Regions from separate parts of the Enterococcus gallinarum genome, predicted to be linked through region 3. Evidence: predicted binding sites of a transcription regulator. Region 3 holds the regulator's gene; each other region holds the start of a gene.

Region 1 (10,076 bases), 1.1 Mb from region 3:
AAGTGATCGGTACGTTTGTTTTAGTATTTGGCTTGTTGGCATTTGGTGCAAATACCTTTACGGATGGCTTGAACCCAATCGTAGTCGGAATCTTGATTTTGGCGATCGGTCTTTCTTTAGGCGGACCGACAGGATATGCCATCAACCCAGCTCGAGATTTAGGTCCGCGGATCGCCCATCAAATTTTGCCCATCAAAAATAAAGGAACATCTGACTGGGGATATGCGTTTGTACCAATCATTGGACCTTTTATCGGTGCAGCATTGGCAGCCGGACTATTCATGATTTTACCGCTCTAATTGACTCATTGATCTTTTAAACGATAGCGATCTGCTAGATGGCTATCGTTTCTTTTTTTTGATAAATTCCTTCGTTTGATTGAATTCTTCCAGCGTTTGATTGAATTCTTCCAGCAAAAGTGGTTAAATAAAGAAGCTGAAAAAAGAGCAAAGGAGCATGTATGTGAAAAAAATTTTGCGTGTTTGTTTATGGCTTGTCGGTATTCTAGTAGCACTAGCACTAGTTGTACTGATTGCTTTTCAAGTGTCACCTCGTCCAGGGGCCTATCTGATTGGAAAAATGTTTAATGACGAGGTGAAGATCACAGATGAAACCGCGTATCAAAAAAGTTTGCCTCATGTGACGGTAAAAAATGATCTGACCTATACTTCTGACTATGATCGTAGTACATTTGACCTCTATTATCCCCAAGGTGCTTCGAAAGTACCAGTTGTTTTCTGGGTGCATGGTGGTGGTTACGTCGGTGGTGATAAGGAAGGGGCCAAAGAATTTGCGACCTACTTAGCAGATCGCGGACAAGTGGCAGTGGTTTCATTGAACTATGAGTGGGCTCCTAGTCTAGAATACCCAGGGCAAGTCAAACAAATCAATCAAGCCTATCAATCAATCAAGAAAGAGGCAGCGCAATATCCAATGTTAGACTTTAAAAAAGTCATTTTTGGTGGAGACTCTGCCGGCTCACAGATTGCTGGGCAATTCTTAGCGATCCAAACCAATTCGGATTACGCCAAAGATATGAAGATGACGCAAGTGATCCCATCAGGAGATATAAAAGGATTCATTTCTTATTGCGGACCTGTTGACTTGAAGCAAATGGCTCATCAAACTTCTGATGATCGCTTCATGAAATTCTTTGTTAAAACAGTCGCGTGGTCTTTATTAGGAACCAAAGATTGGAAAAACAGTAAAGAATTGCAGCAAGTGTCATTAGTCAATAAATTGACCAAAGAATTTCCGCCAACCTATATCACGGATGGCAATGCCTATTCTTTCCAGGATCAAGGAATCGCTTTTGATCAGAAGCTTCAAGAGCTAGATGTGCCAGTTAAATCTCTCTTTTACAAAGATGTTCCTGAGGCAGTCAATCATGAATACCAATTTGATTATTCGCTAGAAGAATCAAAGAAATGTTTGGATGAAACTCTCGACTTCCTTAAAAATGTGATGCTGTAAGGCTTCAAAACGCGAAAAAAAGTTGACCCTAATAAAAGGTCAACTTTTTTTAATCTCCTAGACCGATGAAATAGTCATCATCTTTCATTGCTTCTACCGTTCCTAATAGATAGCCATTCCCCACTTGAGAGAAGAAATCGTGATTGCTGGTTCCGGTAGAGATACCATTCATTACGATCGGATTGACATCATTGGCCGTATCTGGAAACAGGGGATCTTGGCCTAAGTTCATCAATGCTTTGTTTGCATTGTAGCGCAAGAAGGTTTTGACTTCTTCCGTCCAGCCGATCGCGTCATACAATTCTTCGGTGTACCGTTCTTCATTTTCATACAATTCATACAACAAATCGTACATCCAGTCCTTCAAACGCTGTTGTTCTTCTTCAGGAAGCTCATTGAAACCTAATTGGAATTTGTAGCCGATATACGTTCCATGTACCGATTCATCACGGATAATCAGTTTAATGATCTCTGCAACGTTAGCCAATTTATTATTGCCTAAATAATAGAGCGGTGTATAAAAACCGGAATAAAAAAGAAACGTTTCTAGAAAAACACTCGCAATTTTCTTTTCAAGGGGAGTCCCGTTCTTATAGATCTCATTGATACGTTCTGCTTTTTTTTGCAGATAGGGATTCGTATTGGTCCATTCAAAGATTTCATCGATCTCGGCTTTTGTATTCAATGTGCTAAAGATAGAAGAATAACTTTTGGCATGGACAGATTCCATGAATTGAATATTGTTCAAAACAGCTTCTTCATGGGGCGTGCGTACGTCTTTACGCAGCTGATCCATTCCGCTTTCTGATTGAACCGTATCGAGCAGTGTTAGCCCGCCAAATACATAACCAACCGTTGTTTTTTCTAGATCTGAAAGTGTCCGCCAATCATCTAAATCATTGGATAATGGAATACGCGTATCTAGCCAGAATTGTTCTGTCAGCTTTTCCCAAGTTGATTTATCGATGATGTCTTCAATCGCATTCCAGTTGATTGCTTCGTAATAAGTTTTGCCCATCTTAGGTTCCTCCAATAGTAGTCTTGATACCAGAGACAAGAACAAAAGGAGCCTACCTGATTGTCAGTCGCAAATGCCTTCAACCTTTCGGGAGGATCTCTAATCCATCTCGATCATGCTTTGGTGAAGACATTTGATTCAATCAGGTAGTTTTTTTGTTCTTAGTCAGTGCTTAGCTTAGCGTGCGTGATTAAATCACACAGCTTTCGCATTGATTGCTGCCGATTTCTTCTGCGTCATCCGTAAAGGTCCGTACATAATAAATCGATTTGATCCCTTTATGGAACGCATAATGACGCAGAATGTTCAAGTCACGGGTTGTCTGTTTACTGGTTTCTTTCCATTCATAGAGCCCTTCTGGAATATCTGAGCGCATGAAGAGGGTCATACTCATTCCTTGATCCACGTGTTTTTGTGCAGTTGCATAAACATCGATAACTTTACGCATATCCATATCATAGGCTGAGCGATAGTAACCAATCGTATCATTGCTCAAGTAAGGTGCAGGATAGTAAATCTTCCCAATTTTCTTTTCTTGCCGTTCTTCGATCATTCGTGTGATTGGATGGATACTCGCACTTGTATCATTGATATAAGAGATAGAACCATTTGGCGCAACGGCTAAACGGTTTTGGTGGTACAAGCCGTCTTTTTTGACTGCTTCTGCCAATGCGGCCCAATCTTCTCCAGAAGGAATAAAGACACCGTCGAATAACGCTTTGATTTTGTCTGATTTTGGTTGGTAATCCCCTGTGATATAGTCTGTGAAATAGCTGCCATCCGCATAAGCTGATTTCTCAAAGTTATGGAACACTTCGCCCCGTTCTTTGGCGATGTTATTGCTTTCTACAAGTGTCCAGTAGTTGAGCAACATAAAGTATAAGTCTGTGAATTCTAATGATTCAGGAGAACCATATTCCATTTGATTCTTCGCAAAATAGGTATGCAAGCCCATTGCACCTAAACCAATCGTATGGTTCAACGCATTTCCATTTTGAATAGAAGGAACAACGTCGATGTCAGAAGCATCTGTAACAAAAGTCAACGCGCGAGTCATGGCACGGACGGATTTTCCAAAATCAGGACTGTCCATCAAATTGACGATGTTTGTTGAACCAAGATTACAACTAATGTCGGTACCAAGTACTTCATATTCTTGCTTGCCGTTGATCACAGAAGGTTCTTGCACTTGGAGGATCTCGGAACAAAGGTTACTCATAATGATCTTGCCGTCGATTGGGTTGGAACGATTGGCCGTATCAATATTGATGATATAAGGATAGCCGGATTCTTGTTGCAATTTCGAAATTTCGTTTTCAAGATCCCGGGCTTTGATTTTGGTTTTACGAATTTTAGGATTCATGACTAAATTGTCGTATTCTTTGGTGATGTCGATATAAGAGAACGGGATACCGTATTCTTTTTCGACACTATATGGGCTGAATAAATACATATCTTCATTTTTACGGGTCAATTCATAGAATTTATCAGGAACGATCACACCAAGAGAAAGAGTCTTGACCCGGATTTTTTCATCCGCATTTTCTTTTTTGGCAGATAAGAAACTGATGATATCTGGATGGAACACGTTGAGATAGACGACACCAGCACCTTGACGCTGTCCTAGTTGATTGGAGTAGCTAAAGCTATCTTCGAACAATTTCATGACTGGCATCACACCGCTAGCAGCTCCTTCGTAACCTTTGATAGGCGCGCCAGCTTCCCGCAAGTTAGACAACGTGATCCCTACGCCGCCGCCGATCCGAGAAAGTTGCAATGCGGAATTGATCCCCCGACCGATTGCGTTCATATCGTCGGTCAACTGGATCAAGAAACAAGAGACCAATTCACCTCGGCGTTTGCGGCCAGCATTCAAGAAAGAAGGCGTTGCCGGTTGATAACGCTGATAGATCATTTCATCAGCCAAAGCCAAAGCTAATTCTTCATCGCCATCTGCAAAATAGAGAGCATTGAATGCCACACGGTCTTCATAACTTTCCAAATAGGCTGTTCCGTCATTGGTTTTCAATGCATATTGAGAATAAAATTTGTACGCTGCCATGAAGGACTTGAAGGTAAAATGCTGTTCAGATAGAAACTGATAAAGTTCTTCGATAAACGCAGGACGATACTTACGAATGAAAGCTTCTTCTAAGTAGTCATGTTCAATCAAGTAATTGATTTTGTCAGTAACTGTATCGAAAGTCATCGTATTTGGCTCAACATTTTCTTTGAAAAAAGCCGCTAGTGCTTCTTTATCTTTGTGTAGAGGGATCTGTCCATCAACGGGGCGGTTGATTTCATTATTCAATTTAAAATAGCTTACATCCTTGATTTCTTTTAAGCTCATAAAAGGCAACCTCTTTCCTTGTTTTGATCGTATAAAAAAGGATCTGCAGGTCTTGACGACTGACAAATCCTCCAAAAACACATTGGTTAAGTTACTGCTTAGCTGGCCAATTGACGTAATTGATCCGGACGGAAGCCAATGATTGTTTGTGCATCAGAAGTGATGATCGGAACGCTTTGGAATCCTTGTTCTTTCAAAAACTCAATTGCTTCAGGCTGGTTGTCAATATTGATTTCTTCAAAAGAAATATGATTATCGCTTAAAAAGCGTTTTGCCATTTTACATTGCATACAGTTGTTTTTTGAAAATAGTTTAATATTCATAATGATTTCCTCCGAGTCAGTAGTAGTTATAAATCTAGTATAAATAAGTCTAGGAGAAAGTCAACGAAAAAACACTATATCTAGTGCTTGTGAAAATTACATACACTATTTATAGTGTTTGTCTGGTTTTTATACAACCGAAAAAAGCCGATTTTTCCTAGGAAATCGCGATTTTTAGCCAAAAAGATCCGAGAATATGCAATGGATGTGAGTAAAAAAAATTTGAATTGTGAACGAACTTTCAAGTTCATCTGTGAAACAGATTGACTTTAGTCCTAAATCGCTCTATTATAATGATAATCATTCTCAATTGAACGGATAAATAATAGGAATCTTTCACAAGAGGAGGAAGAAATCATGAAAATGGCGCAAACAGAGGCTTCCAAAATATACCAAATCGAAGCGATCGCGACACCAAAGAACGTCACGGCGCATTTAAATGATTTGGGTCTTCGGGTAGGCGTTGACATTCTCATGGTTCAAAAAAACCGCAAAAGCGGCATCATCTTGCATCGGGACAACCGGATCGCATTGGATGCCAGCGTCATGGAGCAGATTGACGTGTCCGAAAGACAACAGCAGACGGTTTTGACTTCTCTAGATCAATTACATGTAGGAGAGCAGGGCAAGGTGGTAAAAATTGCAACGACTGGTGCTTTGCGGCGGCGATTGATGGATATGGGGATCACCAAGAATGTGCCGATTCATATCGTGAAACTAGCGCCACTAGGTGATCCGATCGAGATTCGCTTAAGAGGGTATGAATTGTCGCTGAGAAAACAAGAAGCAGCTTTCGTCTTTGTTGAAAAAGGAGTAGAGGAATGACCTATCAATTCGCATTAGTCGGCAATCCCAATAGCGGCAAAACTAGCACCTTCAACCAACTGACGGGGGCCAAGCAAACCGTTGGGAACTGGCCGGGAGTGACAGTCGAACGAAAATCAGGAAAGCTCCGTAAAGCCAAAGAAATCACGATCCAGGATTTGCCGGGTATCTATTCATTGTCTCCTTATACTCCTGAAGAAGTGATCTCGAGAAATTATTTGGCAGAAGCCCCCATCGATGCTGTCTTAGATATCGTTGATGGAACGAACTTGGAGCGGAATCTCTACCTCACTTTACAATTGTTGGAAATGGGTCTGCCTACAATAGTGGGAATCAATATGATCGATCTTTTAAAGCGCAAAGGGATCCAGATCAACTTTGAGAAGCTGTCCTATGGTCTAGGCGTACCTGTTGTTGGCTTCAGTGCTTTAAAACAACATGGATTGAATAAGCTGATTGATGCCGCAAAGAAAAAAGCTGGGAATGGCGACTCAGTGGTTGTCTATGATTCCCGTTTGGAGGCTGCCTTAGCAGAGATCAAGGCCCTTTTGCCCGAAGAGATTTCTGAAAGCAAACGACGTTGGATTGCCATCAAACTGTTTGAAGGCGATGAATTGATTCGTCAACAAGTCACTTTGACGCCGAGCAATGAAAAAGAATTAGCGGAAATTATCAAAATCACGGAAATGATTTTTGACGAGCGCAGTGATGCGATTATAGTAAACGAACGGTATGAATTCATTCAGCAGTTGTTGGCTTTAGCAACGATCAAGGAAGAGGAATACCGCTTGTCCTTAAGTGATAAAATCGACCGTGTGTTGACCCACCGCCTACTGGCACTACCGATTTTTGCCTTTTTCATGTGGGGAATCTACTTCTTATCCATCCAAACGATTGGCACGATGGGCACAGACTGGGTCAATGATGTGTTATTTGGCAGTTGGGTTCCGGATATTCTACAGCAGTTGATGAACCAATGGCAGGTGGCACAATGGCTGCAAGAATTGATCCAAGATGGGATCGTGGCAGGTGTCGGGGCTGTCCTTGGATTTGTCCCTCAAATTTTTGTGCTCTTTTTTTGTTTGGCTTTATTAGAAGATTGTGGCTACATGGCACGAATCGCTTTTGTGATGGATCGTTTGTTCCGGAAGTTTGGCTTATCTGGGAAATCCTTCATTCCGATGCTGATCGCTACTGGCTGTGGGGTTCCAGGAGTCATGGCGAGCCGAACCATCGAAAATGAAAAAGATCGTCGTTTGACCGTTATGGTTACGACTTTTATGCCTTGTTCTGCCAAACTGCCAATCATTGCACTGATTTCCGGGGCGTTCTTTCCCGAAAGCTCATGGGTCGCACCATCGGCTTACTTCATTGGGATGGGAGCCATTGTTTTATCAGGCATTGCATTGAAAAAGACCGCTCTCTTTGCCGGCCATCCAGCGCCTTTTATCATGGAATTGCCTGCCTATCATTTGCCGCAACTAGGAACCGTGTTGAAAAGTGCGATTGATCGGGCCGTAGCTTTCATCAAAAAAGCCGGAACGATCATCTTCGTTGCATGTATCTTTATCTGGTTTACTTCTAGCTACAACTTTACCTTTGATCGAGTGGGGGAAGAAGAAAGCATCTTAGCCTTTTTCGGCCGTTTGTTAGCACCGATTTTTGCGCCACTAGGCTGGGGCACTTGGCGAGGTGCCGTGGCGACCATTACAGGATTGGTGGCAAAAGAAAATGTCATCGGGACTTTTGGGATTTTGTACGGCCAAAGTGGGGTTTCTGAAACCGGTACAGAGATCTGGCAAGTGCTGCGAGGCGATTACACCCCAGTAGCCGCCTACTCCTTTTTGATTTTTAACTTATTGTGTGCCCCTTGTTTTGCGGCCATCGGCGCGATCCATCGTGAAATGGGGGATAGCAAGTGGACTTGGTTGGCTATTAGTTATCAGTGTGGACTGGCTTATTGTGCAAGTCTGATTGTTTACCAATTCGGGCATATCTTCTTTGAAGGAGGGCAACTGACAGTAGGAACCTTGGCAGCGTTGATTGTTCTTGGTTTGTTGCTGTTTGCTCTGATAAAGAGACCCCAACAAAAAAATTCACCACTATTACAAGTAGTCGGAGAAGTAGTAGGAGGCGAAAAATGATTGCAACGATTCTTTTAAGTCTAGTGATCTTTGGCTATGCAGGAAAAGTGCTTTATCGAATGGTCAAAAAAGGCAGTTGTTCTGATTGCCACCAAAGCTGTCCGGTAAAGCATGAAGAGAAAATCTAAAATCATCCATGAATCTAACGCCAGTTTTATTAGGTAACTAGCGAGTATGAGTAAAGCAGTTAGGCAGAAATGCCTAGCTGCTCTTTTTATGAGAAAGGGCTATCAAAAGAACTGTTTCTTTAGTATGATTAATTATATATATAATATTTATTTGCTATATATAGTTCTTTTATTGAAAGGAAATTAGCGATTTTAGCTCATTCAAAGCAGAAAAGCAAGAAACCGTGCAATGCATAACGTGATAGGTAATGAGAAAATGTTGACAAAGAAGGCTAATATTGGGAAGGCGGAGAGCAGCAATGAGGCAACAACGAAGGATTGAACAACGGAAAAGACAGCTTCTATGGGCATTGGGCATAAGTTTACTGCTTGTTACGATTGCCGTTAGTTATTGGCTGATTCACACCATGCGTACTGGGACTGATTCGTCAACAAGCTCCCCAGATAACCAAGTGGCACTGTCTACTTCCAGCCAAGAAACAACAACGGTCTCTCAATCGTCGAAAATCACTCTGACAGCAAGTGGCGATATGCTCTATCACAGACCAGTTTATATGAGTGCATTTGATGGGAAACGCTATGATTTTGACAATGACTTTGAGCAGGTGCAACCGTTGATCGCTTCTGCCGATATTGCTTTTGGTGACTTTGAAGGCACCATCAATCCCAACAAAGAACTAGGCGGTTATCCTACCTTTAATGCGCCTCCGAATGTAGTAGAAAGTATCAAAACAGCTGGTTTTGATGTGATTGATCTAGCCCATAATCATATTTTGGATACTGGAATCGAAGGGCTTAAAACGACTGCTAATGCTTTTCAAGAGATTGGATTGGAGCCGATTGGTGTCAATGTAAATGATCAAGGGATATTCGTCAAAGAAGCCAATGGCATCAAAGTAGCGATGCTGGCTTATGCTTACGGATTCAATGGCAATGAAGCTAGCTTGGCACCGGAAGAATATACGACCTATTTAAAAGATTTATCCATGGAAAAAGTAGCAGCTGAAATCAAAGAGGCAGAGAAAGTAGCCGACATCACCGTTGTTATGCCGCAGCTCGGTGTAGAATATTCCTTAGAACCTACAGAAGAACAGCAGAAGATTTATCGACAAATGATCGACCTCGGAGCGGACATCATTTTTGGCGGTCATCCACATGTCGCTGAACCAACAGAAATCATCGAAAAAGACGGCGAGAAAAAATTTATTCTCTATTCAATGGGAAATTTGCTATCCAATCAACGCTACGAAACAGTCAACAACTATTGGACCGAGCGAGGGGTCATTCCAGAAGTCGAGCTCACAAAAGAAGGTGATCGTACATTTTTGAGTGATATCAAGCTGCATCCAACATGGGTCTCTAAAGAGCCGATCCCTGATCGTAGATATGACGATCCAGAGTTTGGCACTACCGAAGCCTATGATTTTCAAGTTGTACTGGCAGAAGAATATCTTCCTGGGGGGAAGTATGCGGATAAAGTACCCGAAGACAAACGCCAGCGAATCGAAACCGCGTATCATGAAATGATGGAGCTGCTAAATTTAAAATGGAAATAAGCAGCTGAATCTGTCTCACTAACCTATGACATGTATTAAGCAGACATCTTTTGAATCAAGATGTCTGCTTTTTTCTGTTTTATTCAGTGTTTAGATCAATGTGCAGCAGATCTTAAGAAGCATTTAGTCCAATTTTTCTAGTAATGGCACCTATAAGTTGAACAGAATGACAAAAACTGAGAGAGGGATAGCTGTTGTAAGTTGGTAAAACAGCAAAATTCAGCAAATTTCATTGGCTACAGTTCAGTTTTTCAAGCTT
Region 2 (10,076 bases), 310 kb from region 3:
TACAAGCCGAACTAAAAGAATTATTAGCAAATGCTCCTGAATGGTGGGGAGATGAGAACAAAGAAATTTATGACAACGTCATATTTATGATGAAGCCATTGTCTTTTGAAGTTTTACTGACTGAGATTGGTGAACCAAAAGCGGACTTTGAAAGAGTGTATCCTTATAAAGACATTGTCTTTTGGTCCTTTATTCGCAAAGAACATCAAAAAACAAATTGGTGGGCAAAGACCGCAAAGCCAAAGGTAAAGGATCAACTGACCATCCGAACAGCCAATACTGTAAGAAAAATTGTTGACATGTGATCAAAGAAAGTCCTGTCGATTATTGGCTGATTCCGCTCTTAAACTCATTGTGAAAGGTTTAGGTAGTGTTCTCTAGTTACTGGGTTCTATTGGTCATAAATTGACTTTGAGTGTCGCTTTTTTCAAAGCATGGAAGAAATCAATTGAATGCAAAACTATTCTGAAAATTTTAATTCTCCGAAGAAGGAGCCTTGTAATCTATTTTTAATGGATTTATGCTTATTCTTGAAAGGAGAATGATGATGAAAAAAGCAGAATTGCATGAGTTGATTACGAGTACCCAGCCAAATATTTGTCAAATTGTTGCTTACAAGAACCACGAAGAAGTCTATTCAGATGAATGGAATCATTATCAGAGAAATGATGCTTGCCATGTGATGTCGGCGACAAAAAGCGTAGTATCGTTGTTGATCGGAATCGCCATCGATCAGGGAAAAATTTATAGTATTGAAGATAAAGTCCTTGATTATTTTCCTGATTATAGCGTGAAACGAGGAGAAAAAACGATCTATGACGTGACCATCAAACACTTACTCACCATGCAGGCACCTTATAAAGGAAAAGGAGATCCTTGGACAAAAGTCTGTACTAGCCAAGATTGGACGAAAGCTTCTTTAGACTTTTTGGGTGGAAGAAAAGGGTTGACGAATCAATTTGATTATCGAACAGTTTGTCTGCATATTTTGACTGGTTTATTATGCCAAGCAACAAAAATGACCACGGTTGATTTTGCAAACAGCTATTTATTTGAACCCATCGGCGTTAGTCGACATCACAATTACCATGCCGAAACAGCAGCAGAACACAAGCAGTTCACTATCGGAAAAGAGCCAAAGGAGCCGGTTTGGTTTTGTGATCCATTGGGTGTTGGTACAGCTGGTTATGGTTTGTGCTTGTCAGCCAGCGATATGGCGAAAATTGGCGAACTCTGCTTGAACCAAGGCCGACACAAAGGAAAACAAATTGTCTCTGCTGAATGGATCGCAGAAATGAGTACACCAACGCAGCCAGCTCTAATCCAATTTCAGCAGATGCACTATGGGTATTTATGGTGGATACTAGACCCAAAGCAGAATGTCTATTCAGCAATTGGCAATAGCGGCAATGTCATTTACGTTGATTCGAAAAACAAACTGGTTATTGCTGTAACCGCGTATTTCAAACCTACGGTCCTTGATCGGGTCGACTTTGTAGAAACGTATGTGAAGCCATTTGTCCTGACAGAAATAGTCTGAGCCCTTCACTTATTGAAGGGACGAATGGAAAGGAGCGGCGACTGCGTTCCATGAGAATCTTCTTAAAAGAACGTTGAACGAATGAGCATTTCTTGGACAGATACCAACACAAATTAACGATAACGGAGGAACTCTATGGTCAAGGCAACGATTCGTGCCAGTATTGATCAGGATATCCAAAAGATCTGGCAAATTGTCACCAATCTTCAGGACTATTCCTGGCGAAGTGATTTAAGTAAAATTGAGGTGATCAATGAAAGGCAGTTTATCGAATACACAAAAAGCGGGTATCCCACAACATTTACGATTATCGACAAAGAGCCTTTCACGTTGTATTCATTTACGATGGAAAACACAAATATGCGAGGGCGTTGGCAAGGAAAATTCACCAAATCAGGTGCTCAGACAGATATGATCTTTACGGAAGAGGTAACGCTGAAGAAGTTTTATTTGAAACCATTTGCTAAAAGATATTTGAAGAAGCAACAGGAGAAATATCTCGCAGATTTGACAGCAATCCTAAAAAGAGAGAAAGAAGTTACGGAAAAATCCCATTGAAATGTATTTCGTTGCTGGCTGCCAACCGCAGCAGACTGCAGCACATCAAGCATAGAACAGACAAGAAAATGACTTGAGACAATCACAAAAGAAAAAGTTTTAAAGGAGTTGACCAATGTTTACTTTCGAGAGAGTGACTGACGCAAATGAACAGGAAGCTGTTTCCATCTATTTAAATAATCAGCCGTATTTTTCTTTAACGGATGATGTGGCTTCCTTGCAGTTATTAAAACAAGATATGGTAGATAAGCCTGAATCAGTAAAGAAAGAAAATAAACGCTTTTTTTTAGTTAGAAAGGATACAAAGCCGGTGGCGATCCTTGACTACTTAGTTGACTATCCAGAAGAGCAAACCGCTTATATTGGATTATTGTTGATCAATGAAAAGAGGCAAGGACACGGGAAAGCAATCGTTCATAAATTAGAAGAAATTCTTCTTTCTGAAGGGATGACGAAACTAGCCTTGGCCGTTTTATTGAATAATCAACCAGCGGGTAAATTTTGGCGATCGTTAGGTTTTCGGCCCACTAAAGAAACCATTGCTCAAATGAATCAAAAGAAAGTCAAGGTTCTTTCTTACGAAAAAATTTTTGTTCACCCAAGATCAAGGAACTAGCGAGTCTATTTTCAATAAGCAAAACGTCAGTTGACTCTCTACTTGAGATAAGGGTCAAGATGCAATGAGGAGGGGTATCATGTATTTTTGCACATCACGTTGTTTTATCCGTGATTTTAGGATCGAAGATATCCCAACAGTTATGACCTATAGAAATGATTTAGAGTGGATGAAGTACCAAGGTTTCAAAAACATGGAAAAAGCTGCGTATATCAAAGAACTGCTGCATACAAAAAGTTTTTCTGAAGGCAAAAATTTAGCAGTTGTGCACACTTTAGATGAACGGCTGATCGGTGATATCTATTTAAAAAATGAAGCAGATTTTTTCTGGATCGGTTACACGATCCATCCTCAGGAGTCTCAAAAAGGATACGGCTCAGAAGTGATTCAAGCGACGATACAGTGGCTGTTTGATCAAGGTGTTCAATCAGTAAAAGCAGAGGTAGCGCCTGGAAATCTAGCTTCGATAAAACTTTTAGAAAAACTGAATTTTTCGTTAGTCAAAACGGAAGAAGACGCACTCTATCAGTTGCATCGCCTTGACTACCCACAACAGAAAAATAGGATAAAACAGGAACAGTGAATCAGAAAGTTCTCTTCAAACAATAAAAATCTTTTTACCTTGTTAAGAAGCCTAGGCTAACTTGGTAAAAAGATTTTTTTTGACGAATCCGCTTCACGTTTCTTTGACAAAAGAGTTGGTAAGTGCTCCTAATTTGGTGATGGTTCGAGCAAAGATTAGGCTTTTCTATTTTCTCCATTTATTTAATGCGGGCATCATTCGCTCAAATACGGGGAATAAGATCAAATAAAACAGGAAGTTTCCGCTAGCATGAAACAAATCAAATACGAAGCCTTGAAGATAATAGGCTGTAAAAGAAGGAAACTGATAAAGCCAAACTTCCATCATAGAAACGATCAAACCGTATAGAATACCACAAATGAACGCTAGAAGTGCTTGGGTTAAGCGGCTTTGCTTTATGAGAGATATTTTTCCTCCCAGATGAAAAAAAGTAATCATAGCAGCCAGTGCTACAAATTGGCTGATCGTCCAAGGCCCCATCCCTAAGTAGATATTTGTACCAAGCAAACTCAATAAAGCAACGATCAAAGCATCAGACAAACTGCCTGCCAGGGCTAATAAAAATAAAATAGCACTCATGGGCTGAACGTTGGGGATCCAGACAAAAAATAAGCGTCCAACGATACAAGACGCAGTAAGGAGTGCTAATAAAGAAATTTTTTGAACGGAAAATATATGGCTATGAGGCTGGAACATCGAAATCGCCGTCTTTCTAATTGATAATCATTCTCATTATACATGAAAAAAAATAAATTTCAAGATTGAAAAACACATTATGTAGTGTGATAATGAATTTCGGACACAATATGTTGAGTATGGGAAGGTGGCACAAAAAATGAAATACAGTAAACAAACGATAAGCAAGCTAAACGAGGACATTCATATGTTCCCAGAAGTCTCAGCAATCACTACTGATATGACGAACACATTTGAAGGAATTTCTCGCTTGATCATGCTCGATCGCTATTCTTTCAAGGATCAAAACCACCAAACATTAGATAAGGGTGATTTGGTTATTTTAACCACAAAAGAAGATCCTCAATATCCTGCTCGAGGCATCGGATGGGTAAAGTCTATTGATGACGACATGGTCTCCATAGAGGTTGAAGAAGAGTATCGCTCAGCTATAGAAAATACTGCTGAACAAGTTAGTGGTCTTGTTAAACGACGGAAAAATGAGATCGAAAAACCACTGGAACTTTATTTCGAACAAATCGCTCGCCGAGTCGCTAGAGGGATTTCCGATAAAGAGTTAGAGCAGGAGTTGTTTCTTGAGCAGTTTTATCAGCAAATTGCCGAACAAAATCTGATTCCGGCAGGTCGAGTCCTTTATGGCGCTGGTACTAATTCTCAAGTTACCTATTTCAATTGCTTTGTGATGCCTTTCATTCACGACTCTCGTAAAGGAATCGCTGTACACAGACAAGAAGTGATGGAGATTATGAGTCGGGGCGGAGGAGTTGGTACTAATGGTTCAACCTTACGGCCAAAAGCTTGTGTGGTCCATGGTGTCAGCGGGCGATCCTCTGGTGCCGTCTCTTGGTTGAATGACTTAGCCAATTTGACGAATCTGGTCGAGCAAGGGGGAAGTCGTCGCGGCGCACAGATGATCATGATGGCTGACTGGCATCCAGACATTTTGGCGTTCATTATTTCTAAAATCCAGAATCCTGCAGTATTGCTGCAGTTAAACAAAACATTGAAAAATGACACCATCAAACAGTTAATCAATGAAAAACTTCATTTTGATCCTTTGTCAAAAATGGAAGAAAAAATGTATACCCATATTGCTCAGCTTCCAGAATCATCAGATACCGAGCAAAATGAAATGATCAAGACAGCAAAAGAAAAGCTACGGCATGGAGGAAGTTATACGGTTAAAAACAGCGACTTCCTGACTGGAGCGAATATTTCTGTTTGTTTGACAGAAGAATTCATGGATGCAGTAAAGAAAGACGATTGGTATGCGCTGCGTTTCCCAGATATCGATAATTATTCCGAAGAAGAAATGGCGGAATACGATGCAAAGTGGGCAGAAGTCGGAGATGTGCGAGAATGGGAAGCCGCCGGTCATAAAGTAAAAACCTATCAAAGGATCAGGGCTCGTGAATTGTGGAATTTGATCACTTTTTGTGCCACGTACTCAGCTGAACCCGGTATCTTCTTTATCGATAATGCCAATAAAATGACCAATGCTACAGCCTATGGGCAAAAAGTGGTTGCGACGAATCCTTGTGGTGAACAGCCGTTAACACCTTATGCTGTATGTAATCTAGCAGCAGTCAATTTGGCAAACATGGCCGATCATCAAACGGGGACAGTTGATTTTGCTAAATTAAGAGAAACGGTTAAAACCGCGGTTCGTTTTCAAGATAATGTCATTGATGCGACCCCTTACTTCTTTGATAAAAATGAGCGCCAAGCGAAAGGTGAAAGACGTGTTGGACTTGGCATCATGGGCTTAGCCGATCTACTGATCTATTGTGAGAAAACTTATGGTTCAGCAGAAGGCAATCAATTAGTCGATCAGATTTTTGAGACGATTGCTATCACCGCCTATGAAGCCTCCATTGATTTAGCAAAAGAAAAGGGCAGTTTTCCATTTTTGATTGGGAAAGATGATCAAGAGACACAAGCATTACGAGAGAAGTTTATTGACACAGGGTATATGAAAAAAATGCCAGCCCATATTCGTGAAGGGGTGATGCAATTTGGGATTCGCAACTCACATCTTTTGACTGTCGCACCAACAGGATCGACGGGAACGATGACCGGTGTGTCAACAGGATTAGAGCCTTACTACTCCTTCTCCTATTTTAGAAGTGGCAGATTAGGCAAATTTATTGAGATCAATGCAGCAATCGTTGAAGAATATCTTGCGAATCATCCGGAACAAGCCAAAGATCAGCTGCCAGACTTCTTCATTTCAGCAATGGAACTGTCCCCAGAAGAACATGTTGGTGTTCAATGTGCGATTCAACGCTGGGTGGATAGTTCGATTTCAAAAACTGTCAATGCACCGAAAGGGTATTCTGTAAGTCAGGTGGCGAAAGTCTATATGGATCTCTACGATGGTGGTGCCAAAGGCGGTACTGTATACGTGGATGGCAGCCGTGACTCACAAGTATTGACTTTGGAAGCAATCGACAATGAAATAAACACTCAAGTAGAACCAGCAGAAGATCAATTTACCACCCAAACGAATGAACCAGTGATTTCTGGTGACATTTGTCCCATCTGTCATGAAGGAACAATAGAAGAAATTGGCGGTTGTAGTACATGTACCAATTGTAAAATTCAATTGAAATGTGGTTTGTAAAAATAGATCATTAGTGATTGAAGAGATAAGGGATATACCTGTGTTTCAGTAAAAATTTAGTATGTTTTTCGATGGATAAAAGAGTAGATTTTAATGACGTATGTCGGGAAGGAATAAATAAATGAAAAAATTGTTAGTCGTAACCGTGTTGTTAGGCGGATTATTTGTCACTAGTGGCTGTCAAGGAAATACGCGTACATCTTCAGAAAATACCCAAAATGCACAAAGTGCAGAAAGCACAGAACGTTCTGTTGATCAGAAACAATTAACAGCTACGATTGTTATCACGAATAAAGGTGAGGAAGTCACCTCAAAAGAAGTTGCTTTTCAAGAAAATGAATCACTACTGAAAGTAATGAAAGAAAACTTTACGATTGAAGAAAAAGATGGCTTTATCACTTCGATCGATGGAATGAGTCAAGATCAAAAGAACAATGTATTTTGGGTCTATACAGTCAATGATGAAATGAGTGATAAAGGTGCCCAAGAGCTGTTTTTGAAAAAAGCTGATACGATCACTTTTAATTTACAAGCATTCTAACTCACCCTTTAAGAGGTGTAACATATGTTTTCAACCGAGGCCCCCCAATAAGGACTAGGATCCAGCAGGTCTCTTTGGCTTGCACGATGTATCGTGCCATTCAGTATCCTCGAGTTGCTACTTATGTTGCAGCTCTTTTTTTCTTGATACAAATCAATTTGTTTTTCGCTCCTTTTCGTTAAACTAGCGCTGAATCATCCCTACAAACAAAAAAGGAGTGGAGACATTGAAGATCCAAAAAAAGATACAAGCAAACCAAGTGTTGCTGACAATAATCAGCGGTTGTCTGATCGTCACTGCATTTGGTGGGAAATATTTATTGCAGCAGCAGGTACTCTATGAGAGTTGCTTGTTTATTGCTTCTGTTATTGGTGGTCTTCCCATTGCTATCCAAGCTTATCAAGCGGCAAAAGTGAAAGTCCTTAGTATTGACTTATTAGTGACTGTGGCAGTGCTGGGCGCCCTTTTTATTGGGGAATACAATGAATCAGCTATTGTGACCTTTCTTTTTTTGTTTGGTCATGTTCTTGAACAAAAAACGTTAGCCCATACGCGATCAGCAATTCAATCTCTCATCAATATGTCGCCGGCAAAAGCCTGGAAATATATCCCCTCAGCGAATGAAGACGCCGTTGAAAAGACGGCAGAAGTAGCAATTGAAGAAGTCAAAGTGGGGGATCGCTTGCTGGTGAAAGCAGGTGCTCAAGTGCCAGTGGATGGCATGATTGTTGAAGGATCGGGCTACTTAAAAGAAGCAACAGTGACAGGAGAAGCTGAACTTGTTAGAAAAGCAGTAGGCGCAATGGTTTTTGCAGGAACGATTCTCGAAAACGGTACATTAAAAATCCAAGCTCAAAAAGTTGGAGAAGAGACGACATTTGGTAAAATCATTGAACTCGTTGAAGAGGCACAAGATAGCAAATCAGCTGCCGAACGTTTGATTGACCGTTTTGCCACCTATTATACACCTCTGATTTTGGTGCTGGCTGTTCTCATAGGCTTGATTACTAAAGAGATTCGTCTAGCGATCACGCTACTGGTGCTAGGATGCCCCGGAGCGCTTATTATCGGTGTTCCGGTCGCCAATGTTGCGGGGATCGGGAATGGTGCCAAGAATGGAGTACTGATTAAAGGCAGCGAAGTCATGGCTACTTTCAGCCGTGTCGATACGATTGTTTTTGATAAAACAGGGACATTGACTGAAGGCAAGCCAAGTGTGACTGCCGCAAAGATTTTTACCGATAAAGACGATTTAGTCTTAACGGCAGCCGTAGAAGCAGAATCCGATCATCCATTAGGTCAAGCGATACTTCAGTATACAAGAACTGTCGGGGAAAGTTGGGAAGCAGTCCATGTGGAGCAGACGAAGATCCATAAGGGACGCGGTGTACAGGCGGTTGCAAATGGCCATGATGTGTTGATCGGTAACAGACAATTTATGATTGAACAAGGGATCGAGCTATCGATGGAGGTACAACGGCAGGAAGATGAATTACGAGGACAGGGTCATTCAATCGTTTTAGTAGCGTGTGATCAGCAATTGACTCAATTATTTGGTATCAAAGATGCGATTCGTTCAGGGGCGTCAGAAACGATTCATGCACTGAGAAAAAGCGGCATAAAACGGCTGATCATGCTGACTGGAGACCATCAACACACCGCAAATTTGATTGGCCACACGTTAGGGTTAACAGAGATTCATGGTGAGCTTTTACCTGAAGAAAAAGCGGACTTTATTCGACATTTACAGAAAAAAGGGGAAATAGTTGCTTTCGTGGGAGATGGCATCAATGATAGTCCTTCAATTGCACTTGCTGATATTGGGATTGCGATGGGCAATGGGACAGATGTGGCAGTCGAAACCTCTGATATTGTATTGATTCAATCACGGATCGAGCAACTAAATTATGCCTATCAACTAACGAAAAGAACCGTCAGAAAGATGAAAGAAAACATTCTGATTGCGTTAGGAACTGTTTTATTCTTGTTAGTAGGTTTGGTCTTTGGCTTCATCTATATGGCCAGCGGGATGTTTTTCCATGAGTTAAGTATTTTGCTTGTTGTCTTGAACGCGATGCGCTTGCTGGCGAAACCAAATAAGTCAAAACTTGATACAAATCAATTATTAGTGACACAAGAAGAATTAAAATAAGACTATCAATAAAGGAGGAATAGTCATGAAATCAATTATTCAATTACAAACCTTAACTTGTCCATCTTGTATGCAAAAAATCGAACAAGGGTTGAGTCGCCAGTCTGGTGTAACAAAAGTGAATGTTCTGTTCAATGCCAGTAAAGTGAAAGTAGAATTTCAACCAGAAATCATCACTCCGCAAGAAATCCAACAAGTGATCGAAACGCTAGGTTATGTCGTTGAAGGGATTCAACTAAAAGAGTTGGCTTGATATTACTTGAAACAAAGGAATGAAGCCGAAGGAAGTTAATAGGAAAGGGATAATGGATCTTTTCTATTACTATCGTTAATTATTTTTTCGTGTATAGATTTAGCCGTTAGACGATCACGGGATTAATGGCTTATTTCAAAGCAGTCGGGTAGGCTTCAACAAGGAGATTTAGTCTCAACAGTATTGATGAAGAAGGAATCCTTGAATGGGTGCATCAAGTAGTAAACTTCCAGAAATTTATGTCAACACTAGTGCTAATTGGTGGGTGTACGATGCTCAAAAAAAGTGGTACATTAAAAAAGAAACGTCGCGTGTTAACATGCATGGCTGTTGAGCAATCGCAGCTGTTGTTGCTGTTTGAGACATTCTATAAAAGAAGTTCGGCAGGACTGAGTTTTTGAGTTTTCTAAAGAATTTTCTGCGTGATTGCAAGGCCATTGATTCCTTGGATAGGACAATTTTACGGGGAAACTGGTAGCGAATAGGAGAGGATTTCCATGGCAAAGGATCATAT
Region 3 (10,076 bases):
TGTTTCATTTTTTGTTTAGTGAGTTGCTTTTTGGTAAAACTGCCAGGCGATCGGAAGTGACTTCATGGAAAAAAACAGGTTTCCCATAAAAAGCAGATAACGTTTTTTCGTTAAAAATTTGCTGGCGCTTGCCAGAAGCGTGGATTTTACCATTTTTCAGCATCATGATATGGTCAAAAATCGGTAAAATCTCTTCTGTATGGTGGGTCACATAAATCAACGTAGGTGATTCCTTGTGCGCCATCTCGCCAATTCGACTTAGCAATTCTTCTCGAGCAAAAAGATCCAATCCATTACAAGGTTCATCTAAAATCAACAATTCGGGATTTGCCATCAAAGCGCGGCTGATTAAGACTAATTGACGTTCCCCTTGAGATAACTGATGAAATGGCTGGCCAATCAGTTGACTGCCGCCAGTTGAACAAAGAATGGCAATAGCTTGGTTCAAGTCTTTCATTTGGTAGTCTTGATAAATACCGATACTAGCATATTTTCCCGATAGAACGACCATTTCTGAGAGCTCCTGAGCAGGAATCTTCTCTTGCAAGGTCGCACTTATCCAACCAATTCTGCGCTGAAGGTCTGGCACAGATGTTTTTCCGTAGACTTGACCTAGAACTTGCCGTTTGCCAGAAGTCGGCCAGATCATCCCAATGATCAGTTGTAATAAAAGTGTTTTGCCAGCACCATTTAATCCTAAAAGTGCCCAATGCTGATTTTTAGCAATTTGCCAGTTGATGTCTTGCAACAAAACAGTTTGCTTGCGAACCAACTGGATGTCTTCAAAATTTAAGATGTCCATAAACTGCTCCTTGTCAAAGAATATTCTGAAAATTTGATTCAGTATACCATATCTTTAAATGAAGCGCATACGTATCTTTTGTCAATCGAAGAAATTCTTGCTATGCTAATAAAAAAGGAGGAATCATCATGGGATCATTGAAAGACGAAAAAGATGTAATTGTTGGTTCTGCAAAAGAAAAAATTGGTGAATGGATCAATAATGAAAAAATGGAACAAGAAGGAAAAGAACAGGCAAATGAAGCAAAAGCCAAAAAAGATCACCGTCAACAACAGGTAGACGAAATTGAGGATCGGCATGATGAATTAGATGCTCAACCAGGTGATAAAACATCAGAAACACTTGGTCGGGACCGATTGTTAAACGAAAATGAAGACACAGATGCTGCAAAGATCTCTTCAACCGAACGACGGGATGCTGATCATTTGAAACATTATACAGGAATCGAAGAAAAACTCTAGACAGGATCTGGAGTTTTTTTATGATAAACCATATTCGTCAATCAATATAAATAGATAAAAAAGAAGGAAATCCTGTTTTAAAAGGTATCAATAATTCCACTTTGACAAGAAAAGGATGCTGTCTGCGGACAATGATTGACAACCCCTGAAGGAAAAACTATAATAGCCAATGACTTTCCATAAAAAAAAGGGAAGTCCAGGAGGTGGTCAACAAATGCTGAATTCTGCATTGTCCTTGACTGTGGTCAGAGGAATTTATCAGTAATATCTTTTGTTTTTTCATTAAAGAGAGGATCGATATCTATTATGACCACCATTGAACCCTATCAATTTCATTTCATCAAACATCAAGTCCAACAATTAGTTCGGACTTATCAGTCTGTTAATGATCGCCATACGATTCGCACAGTTGAAATGTTAACTGAAGAAGCCATTCAACCATTTTTTTCTGAGGAGGACAAAGAAGCACAGTCTCTGATTCGTCAATTTTTTGATTCATCTTTGACGATGTCAAAGAGCTTGACCATTCTTGAAGCACTAAAAAAGAATGTCCGACCTTTTCAAGTGCCTTCAGTCAAACAAACAGAGAAACTGTTTCGTAAAGTAAAAAAATTAAAAGTACCTGATTTTTCCCAAACAGACCTTCGTGATTATACGTATTTGGCTTGGGATGACATCGGCAGTCAAAGTAAATTTATGATCGTAAATACTCAAAAAGGCTACCAAGGAATCTATGGTCATTTATCTACAGAAGTAAAAAAAGGAATCTGTCCTTTATGTCAGCATGAGTCTACTGTCTCCATGTTTTTATCGTTGACAAAAAGTGGTGGCGATGGAACATACACCAAACGAGGAAATTACATTTGTCGCGACAGTGAGCAATGCAACCAACAAATGGAACAACGGGAAACTCTGGATGAGTTTGTGTCACTGTTACAAATGAGATAAGGAGGAGAACGACAGAATTGATTCTGTCGTTTTTCTTTTGTGGCTAAAAAAACAACCGTCACATTATTTAAATTTGTAATATTTCTTTCGCTTGAAAGACTTTACCTATTAGATAAAAGAATTTCATGTTATAATTAAGCATATAAATCATCGCTGTCTCGCCATCATTCGAGACACGGAAGAGAGAACGGGGTGGAACTATGCAATGTCCAAAATGTCATCATAACAATTCTCGAGTGATTGATAGCCGCCAAGCCGACGATGGTCGCGTGATTCGCCGCCGCCGCGAATGTGAAAACTGTGGTTATCGATTTACCACATTTGAACGAATTGAAGAAGCACCATTATTAGTTATTAAGAAAAATGGCGCTCGTGAAGAATTTAATCGTGAAAAGATATTAAGAGGGTTGATACGCTCTGCTGAAAAAAGACCCGTTACAATGGAACAAATGGAAAAAATTGTTGATCATGTGGAGAATCGTGTGCGAGCACTAGGTGAAAATGAAGTTTCGACAACGATGATTGGCGAATATGTCATGGAAGATCTAGTCGACTTAGATGAGATTGCTTACATTCGGTTTGCTAGTGTCTACCGCCAATTCAAAGATATGTCAGTCTTCTTAAAAGAATTGCAGGACATCGTTGAAAAGGCAAAAGAACCAAGTGATCCGCAAGAAACAGCAGACAATCAAGAGGAATAGGAGGTCCCTGAATGGTGGGCAACATATTACCAAATCAATTGTATCGTGTCTTCAAAAGTCGTCCACTAACAACTGAAGGGAAGGATGCGCTGATTCATCTTTATCAGCCAATCATCGAAAGTGATGCCTTAGCACTCTATCTGACACTGACTGCGGATCAGCAGGATCCGCAAGAAAGTGAGTTTATTCATCTAGATATTTTGAATGCGATGAATGTAGGGTTACAGCGTTTTATTCAAGCACGAAATAAGTTAGAAGGAATCGGCTTACTCAAAACGTTTGAAAAAGAAGATGACGAGTTAGGAATCACATTTTTGTATCACCTGCAAGAGCCAGTTCATGCGAGCGATTTCTTTCAAGATGAACTCTATAGTTTCTTATTGCTTAACCATGTTGGAGAGCGAAAGTTTCGACAACTTGTTTCGTTGTTCCAACCAGCAAAATGGCAAGCAGAAGGCTATCAAGAAGTTACGGCTTCTTTTATGGATGCTTATCGCTTGGATACACAACAATTTGCAGCCAATGAAGAGGAATTACAGGAAGTCAATGGCAAATTCCAAGACACTCAAAGCAGACTGGTGTTAGATGAACAACAACTAGATTGGGATTTTCTTCTTTATGAAGCTCAACGTCGCTACATCCGTGCAGACAATTTCGATAAAGATTTTCGGCAAAAACTACTCCTATACCATTCATTATACGGCTATGATGTGATGGAGCTGTTGGATCTGATGACAGATTCGGTTTCTTTAACTACTGGGAAAATCGATCAGAAGGCATTAGAACAATTGATTTTACAAAAAACACGGACGCGTTTTACCAAAACTGTAAATAAAGTGGATCCCACTTCAGATGAAGAGATCCGACGATTTAATACATTAAAACAAAATGGGTATAGTGATAACGATCTAGCATTGATCCGCGAAAGTGAGAATAATGCGCCGATGGCATTCTTGAAAGCAATCAAAGCTGAAAAAAAGAGCTTTGTCACAGACTCCGAACAATGGCTGCTAAAAAGCTTAGTGGAACGCTCGCCATTATCCAATAGTGTGATCAATGTTCTTATTCATTATGTGTTAGTGGTACAGAACAATGCGGCTTTGCCAGCAAGTTATGTCAATAACATTGCGGCACAATGGTCTGAATTGCAAGTAAAAACCGCGGAAGAAGCGATCAAGCATGTACGGGACTTAGTTAAAGAAGCAAAAGAAAAACGCACACGGCCGCAAAGCCCGTCTAAAAAGATCATTCGTGAAGAAAAACTGCCAAGCTGGGCCGAAAAACCAGTTGAAGAAACGACATTATCCCCAGAACGTCAGGCAGAGATCGACAAAAAACTGCAAGCCTACTTGCAAAAGAAAGCAGGTGACAATTAATGGAAGATGTTGGGAAGAATCTATCAAAAATTTTAGACAAACGAAACTATCGCGATCGTTTCTCAGAAATGATGGGGGACGTATTGAAAGATCCGGATGTCAAAGAATTCATTGCAGAACATCGGGAGGAACTGACAGATGCAGATATCCAAAAAAGTTATGCGAAACTCTATGAATTTGTTCAAGAAAAACGAAAGTTTCGTTTGAATGACCCTACGATGATCGCACCTGGATATGAGCCACGACTAGCGTTGAACTTTCATTTTATCGATGTCACTTATGTGCCCACGCAAGAGCTTTTAGCGCATCAACGACAAGAAGAGATCCGTAGTCGCATCAAAGCAATGGATATGCCGAAAGATATTCAAGAGGCCAATTTTGCTCAGTATGAAAGTACTCCCGGCCGGGGCGAAGCTTTGATGGCTGCAGTCGAGTTTATTGAAAACCTAAAAAACGATCCAAGGGCTTTTCACAAAGGATTATATCTGGTGGGAAGTTTTGGGATCGGCAAAACTTATTTACTAGGGGCAATTGCCCGGGACCTTGCGGAAGCAGGTTATACGACGACCCTTGTTCACTTCCCGACATTTGCTGTCGAAATGAAACAAGCAATCGGCAAAGACTTGGTTGGCGACAAACTCAATGCAGTTAAAAAAGCCCCCATCCTAATGATGGATGATATTGGTGCAGATGCCATGAGCAGCTGGATCCGTGATGAAGTCTTTGGTGTCATTCTGCAATATCGGATGCAAGAACAACTGCCAACGTTCTTTTCCTCTAACTTTTCCATGCAAGAGTTAGAGAAGCATCTATCCGTTACTCAACGTGGAGAATCAGAGCCATTGAAAGCCAAGCGGATCATGGAACGAATTCGTTACTTGACAAAAGAGATCCAAATGACTGGCAAAAATCGCCGGAATTCGGAAATATAGAAGAGAGGAGAACTTCTTATGAAGAAATTGACGATTTTAGGTTTGGCTTTGACAACCTTATTATTAGCTTCCTGCGGTTCGCCGTCAGATAATGATTCGATGAGTGAAACAACTAAAAACGATGAAAGCACGACAAATAGCACTGTCGAAAGCGAGGCAACGACTATTTTTACAGGAGTTCTTCAAGAAAATGCAACAGCTGGCGACAACGAAACGATACAGATTTTTCTAAATGATATCGAAGCAGTCGACGATCAAGAAACGATTGTTCCTAACTTTCAAACAGACGGCGTGATCCTACACGCACCGCAAGAATCATTTGAAGGTCAAGTTTCTGAGTTGACCAAAGGAACAACGGTCCAAGTCACATTGTCAGGCTTGCCAGTAATGACTATGTCAATCCCACCTCAAGTTCCAGGAAATTCAATCAAAACAGTTGAAATTGTGCAATAACCCCACGCGTTGTCCCAACGGACAACGCGTTTTGCTGCGAATCACTGCGATTGGCTTGCGAAGCAAGACAGAGCAGATGATGAGCAGTACTAGGTAACCGAAGGGAGCGCAGTAACCTTCGTATGAATCACTGCGATTGGCTTGCGAAGCAAGACAGAGCAGATGATGAGCAGTACTAGGCGGCCGAAGGGAGCGCAGTAACCTTCATATGGATCACAACGATTGGTTTGAAAAGCAAGATATGCAAGTTTTCTTTACGAAAAGTGCAAAAGTAACTCTAGGCGAAGTAAAGCCGTAAATAAAAGGAGTAAAAACTCTCCCTTTAAAATGCAATAAAGAATGATATACTATTTCTGAAGGAGTGACGTTATGAACGAACAATCATTATCCCTGCGATTGACTCGTGTTGGCGAACAGATTCCGGATCAAGCCCGCTTGGCAGATATTGGATCAGATCATGCCTATTTACCCGTGGCATTGATGCTACAAAATAAAATTCAGTATGCAGTAGCAGGTGAAGTTGTAAAAGGACCATTCGAATCTGCTTCACGGCAAGTCGAAAAAAATGGCTTGAGCGACAAAATCACTGTTCGCTTAGCAGATGGGTTAGCTGCAATCCAACCTGATGATCAGATTGATACGGTGGTTATTGCTGGTATGGGTGGCACTTTGATTCGAACAATTTTAGAAAATGGAAAATCTCAGCAGAAAATTACTGGGAAGGAGCGCCTTGTCTTGCAACCCAATGTGGGGGAGCGGACTTTGCGAGAATGGCTTCAGGAGAATAATTACATGATTTTACACGAAGAACTGATTGAAGAAAACCATAAAAACTACGAAATCATCGTAGCTGAAGAAGGCAGTAAAATCTATACACCACAAGAATTATTTTTTGGCCCGTGTTTATTGAAAGAAAAAAATCTCGTTTTTTATAAAAAATGGGCCCATGAATTGCAGCAGCGAGAAATCGTTTTGCAAGAACTAGAGAAAGCGGCAATTCCTCCTCAAGATAAAATAAGTGAGTTAAACGAACAGATTGATTGGATCAAGGAGGTGCTGGAATAATGTTAGCTAGAACGTTTATTGAACGTTTCGAAAGATATTGTCCGCAATGGTTAGCAGAAGATGGTGATCCAGTGGGATTGCATATCGGAACGTTGGACAATGAGATCCAACGGGTAATGATGACACTAGATGTTCGTCCAGAAGTCGTTGCAGAAGCAATTGAAAAACAAGTAGACTTCATTGTTGCCAAACATCCACCGATTTTTCGTTCCATACGTCGTTTGAGAGCCGATGATCCGCAACAAAAAATGTATATGGATTTGATCAAACATAATATTTCAGTCTATGCTGCGCATACGAATATGGATATTATTCATGATGGGCTGAATGACTGGTTTTGTGAAATGCTTGGAATAGAAGAAACCACGTATCTCGTTCCCACCCATACAATCAAAATGAAAAAATTGGCTGTTTTTGTTCCAATTGAGCAAGGCGCATCAATGAGGAAAGCTTTAGGAAAAGCTGGAGCTGGACAGCAAGGAAATTATCAAAACACCAGCTATTCTCTGATTGGTACCGGCCGTTTTACTCCTCAAGAGGATGCGCATCCTGCGATTGGTGAAATTGGGGAAGAAGAGTCGGTACAAGAAGCAAAAATCGAAGTGATTTTCCCAGAAACCATCACCGAAAAGGTGTTGCAAGCGATGGTTGAGGCGCATCCCTATGAAGAACCCGCCTATGACCTTTATTCCTTGGATAACTTGTCTCAGCATTATGGGATCGGGCGAGTAGGTCAATTAAAAGCACCTGTTTTGTTGGAAGATTTCATCGATGAAATCAAAAGTGTTTTTCAGTTAGAGGGGTTGCGTTTGATCGAACCAAAAGCAAAGCGGCAAAACGTTCAACGGATTGCTATATGCGGCGGCAGTGGCGAACAGTTTTATCAAGAAGCCGTGAAGGCCAAAGCAGATGTGTATATTACTGGAGACATCAGTTATCACACCGCTCATGATATACAAGCAAACAGCTTGACGGCAATCGATCCAGGTCATAACATTGAACGGGAATGTATCCCTCGTTTTATCAAAAAATTCAATGAATGGAAAGCGGAAGAAGGTTGGCAGGTAGACTTTATTCCTTCAGAGACTTCCACAAATCCATTCCAATATAAATAGGAGTGATCAATTATGTACGAAAATTTATTACCGCGTTTTTTAAGATATGTAAAGACGGAAACTCGTTCTGATGCGACAAGCCAAACAACACCCTCCACACAAACGCAAGTGGCGTTTGCCAAGACATTGCAAAAAGAAATGGAAGAATTAGGACTTCATGATGTCCATTATAATGAGGAAAATGGTTTTGTGATTGGTACGTTACCAAGTAATGTTTCCGAACCAGTTCGTTCCATTGGATTTATCGCACATATGGATACGGCGGATTTTAACGCGGTGAATGTGGATCCCCAAATTATTGAAAACTATGACGGTGAGTCAACGATCAAATTGGATAAAGAGGGCAAATTTACACTGAATATCAAAGACTTTCCTAATTTGAAAAATTATCGTGGAGAAACATTGATTACGACAGATGGCAGCACGCTTTTAGGAGCCGATGACAAAGCAGGTATCGCAGAGATTTTGACGGCGATGGAAATTTTGCTTAACCATCCTGAAATCAAACACGGAGAAATCAAAATCGCCTTTGGACCAGATGAAGAAATTGGGGTGGGGGCTGATAAATTTGATGTGGCTGATTTCAATGTTGATTTTGCTTATACCATGGATGGCGGTCCAGTGGGTGAGTTGCAATATGAAACTTTCAATGCTGCCCAAGCTGAACTGACGATCCAAGGGAAAAATGTGCACCCAGGAACCGCAAAAGATACGATGATCAATGCTTTGCAATTGGCGATTGATTTTCATAATCAATTGCCAACAGATCAAGTGCCGGAAAAAACCGATGGTGCGGAAGGCTTTTTCCATCTGATGGCGTTGAATGGAACCGTCGAAGAAGCAAAAATGGCGTATATCATTCGTGATCATGATCGTGAAACGTTTGAAAATCGTAAAAAACAATTGCTTACAATCCAAGAAAAAATGAATGCCCAATTTGACGAAGCAAGAATCCAAATGGATTTATATGATCAATACTACAACATGAAAGAAATCATTGAAAAAGACATGAGTATTATTGAGTTAGCTAAGTCTGCAATGGAAGATCTGGGTATCGAGCCAGTGATCGAACCAGTTCGAGGCGGAACAGATGGATCGAAGATCTCTTATTTAGGGATTCCGACACCAAATATTTTTGCCGGTGGTGAAAATATGCATGGACGCTATGAATTTGTTTCCTTGGAATCAATGAAAAAAGCAACTGATGTAATCGTGAAGATTGCCGAAAAAAACGCACAGTAGAACTTTATTTTGTTTCGTTTTCAAGTAGAAAAATATCGCTTGATAATGAAAAATGAGTTGAATAATGGGCTGAGACTTGATGCAGAAGTCTGCACCATTCGCAGCCCTATTTTATTTAGGAAGTGAAAAATATGAAGATCATGGTTTTATATAATGATACGGCTGGTAAAAGCGATGCCAAGGATACTGCAGAGTCTTTTAAGAACTATCTAGAAGAACATGATCCTAAAAGTGAAGCAGTCTTGCAACCTTCCAATCCTGATATTGAGCCGGAAACAATCCAAAAAAATGCGAAAGAACATCAAATCGATACGATTGCAATCATTGGTGGAGACGGTACAATCCATCATGCGCTGCAAACATTTGTGGATCAGTTAGATAAGCTGACAGTGGCAATTATTCCAGGCGGAACGGTCAATAACTTTGCCCGTATGTTAGGGATTCCTCTCAAACCTGAAGAAGCATTTGAAACGATATTGAATGGGACTGATCGACAAATTGATTATGGATTGGTCAATGACTCCATGATGATCTCGACGATGACCATCGGATTGCTGGCCGATACGGCAGCGGCTACTTCGCAAGAAGAAAAACAACAGTTCGGACCACTCGCTTTTACCAAGCGGTTTTTCCATTATTTATTCAAAAAGAAACAATACAAATTAGAAATTATTGCAGACGGAAAACGCTGGCGTGGCAAGAGTCAATTGTTAACAGTAGTCATGTCCAATTCAGCTGGCGGATTTACCAATTTCGACGAGTTGGCACGACCAGATGACGGGCTGTTTCACATGATTTTATTGCCAAAACTCAATCTATTGGAATTCATTATTTATTTGCCCCGGATCATACGTGGTCGTATTGCGAAAGTGCCAGGTGTCGAGTACTTTACTGCAAATGAAATTGAGATTCGTGCTCAGGAAAAAACTGTTTATACACGAACTGATGGCGATCCGACAGATAATCTGCCTGTTAAAATGA

What was found. The regulator NrdR, encoded in region 3, represses ribonucleotide reductase genes. The targets are predictions, from matches to a motif close to ACACNATATATNGTGT.
Region 1: a site for NrdR is predicted at 5,267-5,282, ahead of nrdH (glutaredoxin-like protein NrdH). Genes of this name have one in related genera too.
Region 2: a site for NrdR is predicted at 4,066-4,081, ahead of HED61_RS09935 (vitamin B12-dependent ribonucleotide reductase). Genes of this name have one in related genera too.

What each region holds. Positions count from the first base shown of each region.
Region 1 covers NZ_CP050816.1:3,374,175-3,384,250, reverse strand. The annotation lists gene HED61_RS16355 (MIP/aquaporin family protein) at 1-299, shown strand, start outside; gene HED61_RS16350 (alpha/beta hydrolase) at 457-1,473, shown strand; gene nrdF (class 1b ribonucleoside-diphosphate reductase subunit beta) at 1,523-2,491, opposite strand; gene nrdE (class 1b ribonucleoside-diphosphate reductase subunit alpha) at 2,682-4,841, opposite strand; gene nrdH (glutaredoxin-like protein NrdH) at 4,940-5,164, opposite strand; gene HED61_RS16330 (ferrous iron transport protein A) at 5,522-5,989, shown strand; gene feoB (ferrous iron transport protein B) at 5,986-8,133, shown strand; gene HED61_RS16320 (FeoB-associated Cys-rich membrane protein) at 8,130-8,261, shown strand; gene HED61_RS16315 (CapA family protein) at 8,561-9,817, shown strand.
Region 2 covers NZ_CP050816.1:1,987,386-1,997,461, forward strand. The annotation lists gene HED61_RS09905 (DUF1697 domain-containing protein) at 1-305, shown strand, start outside; gene HED61_RS09910 (serine hydrolase domain-containing protein) at 548-1,540, shown strand; gene HED61_RS09915 (SRPBCC family protein) at 1,676-2,098, shown strand; gene HED61_RS09920 (GNAT family N-acetyltransferase) at 2,214-2,714, shown strand; gene HED61_RS09925 (GNAT family N-acetyltransferase) at 2,794-3,297, shown strand; gene HED61_RS09930 (hypothetical protein) at 3,463-3,993, opposite strand; gene HED61_RS09935 (vitamin B12-dependent ribonucleotide reductase) at 4,133-6,616, shown strand; gene HED61_RS09940 (DUF4430 domain-containing protein) at 6,738-7,157, shown strand; gene HED61_RS09945 (heavy metal translocating P-type ATPase) at 7,384-9,309, shown strand; gene HED61_RS09950 (heavy-metal-associated domain-containing protein) at 9,335-9,562, shown strand; gene HED61_RS09955 (Crp/Fnr family transcriptional regulator) at 10,060-10,076, shown strand, end outside.
Region 3 covers NZ_CP050816.1:2,298,608-2,308,683, reverse strand. The annotation lists gene HED61_RS11470 (ABC transporter ATP-binding protein) at 5-802, opposite strand; gene HED61_RS11465 (CsbD family protein) at 931-1,263, shown strand; gene HED61_RS11460 (FusB/FusC family EF-G-binding protein) at 1,570-2,211, shown strand; gene nrdR (transcriptional regulator NrdR) at 2,412-2,912, shown strand; gene HED61_RS11450 (replication initiation and membrane attachment family protein) at 2,927-4,288, shown strand; gene dnaI (primosomal protein DnaI) at 4,288-5,220, shown strand; gene HED61_RS11440 (hypothetical protein) at 5,239-5,673, shown strand; gene HED61_RS11435 (tRNA (adenine(22)-N(1))-methyltransferase) at 6,043-6,738, shown strand; gene HED61_RS11430 (Nif3-like dinuclear metal center hexameric protein) at 6,738-7,853, shown strand; gene pepT (peptidase T) at 7,866-9,095, shown strand; gene HED61_RS11420 (diacylglycerol/lipid kinase family protein) at 9,227-10,076, shown strand, end outside.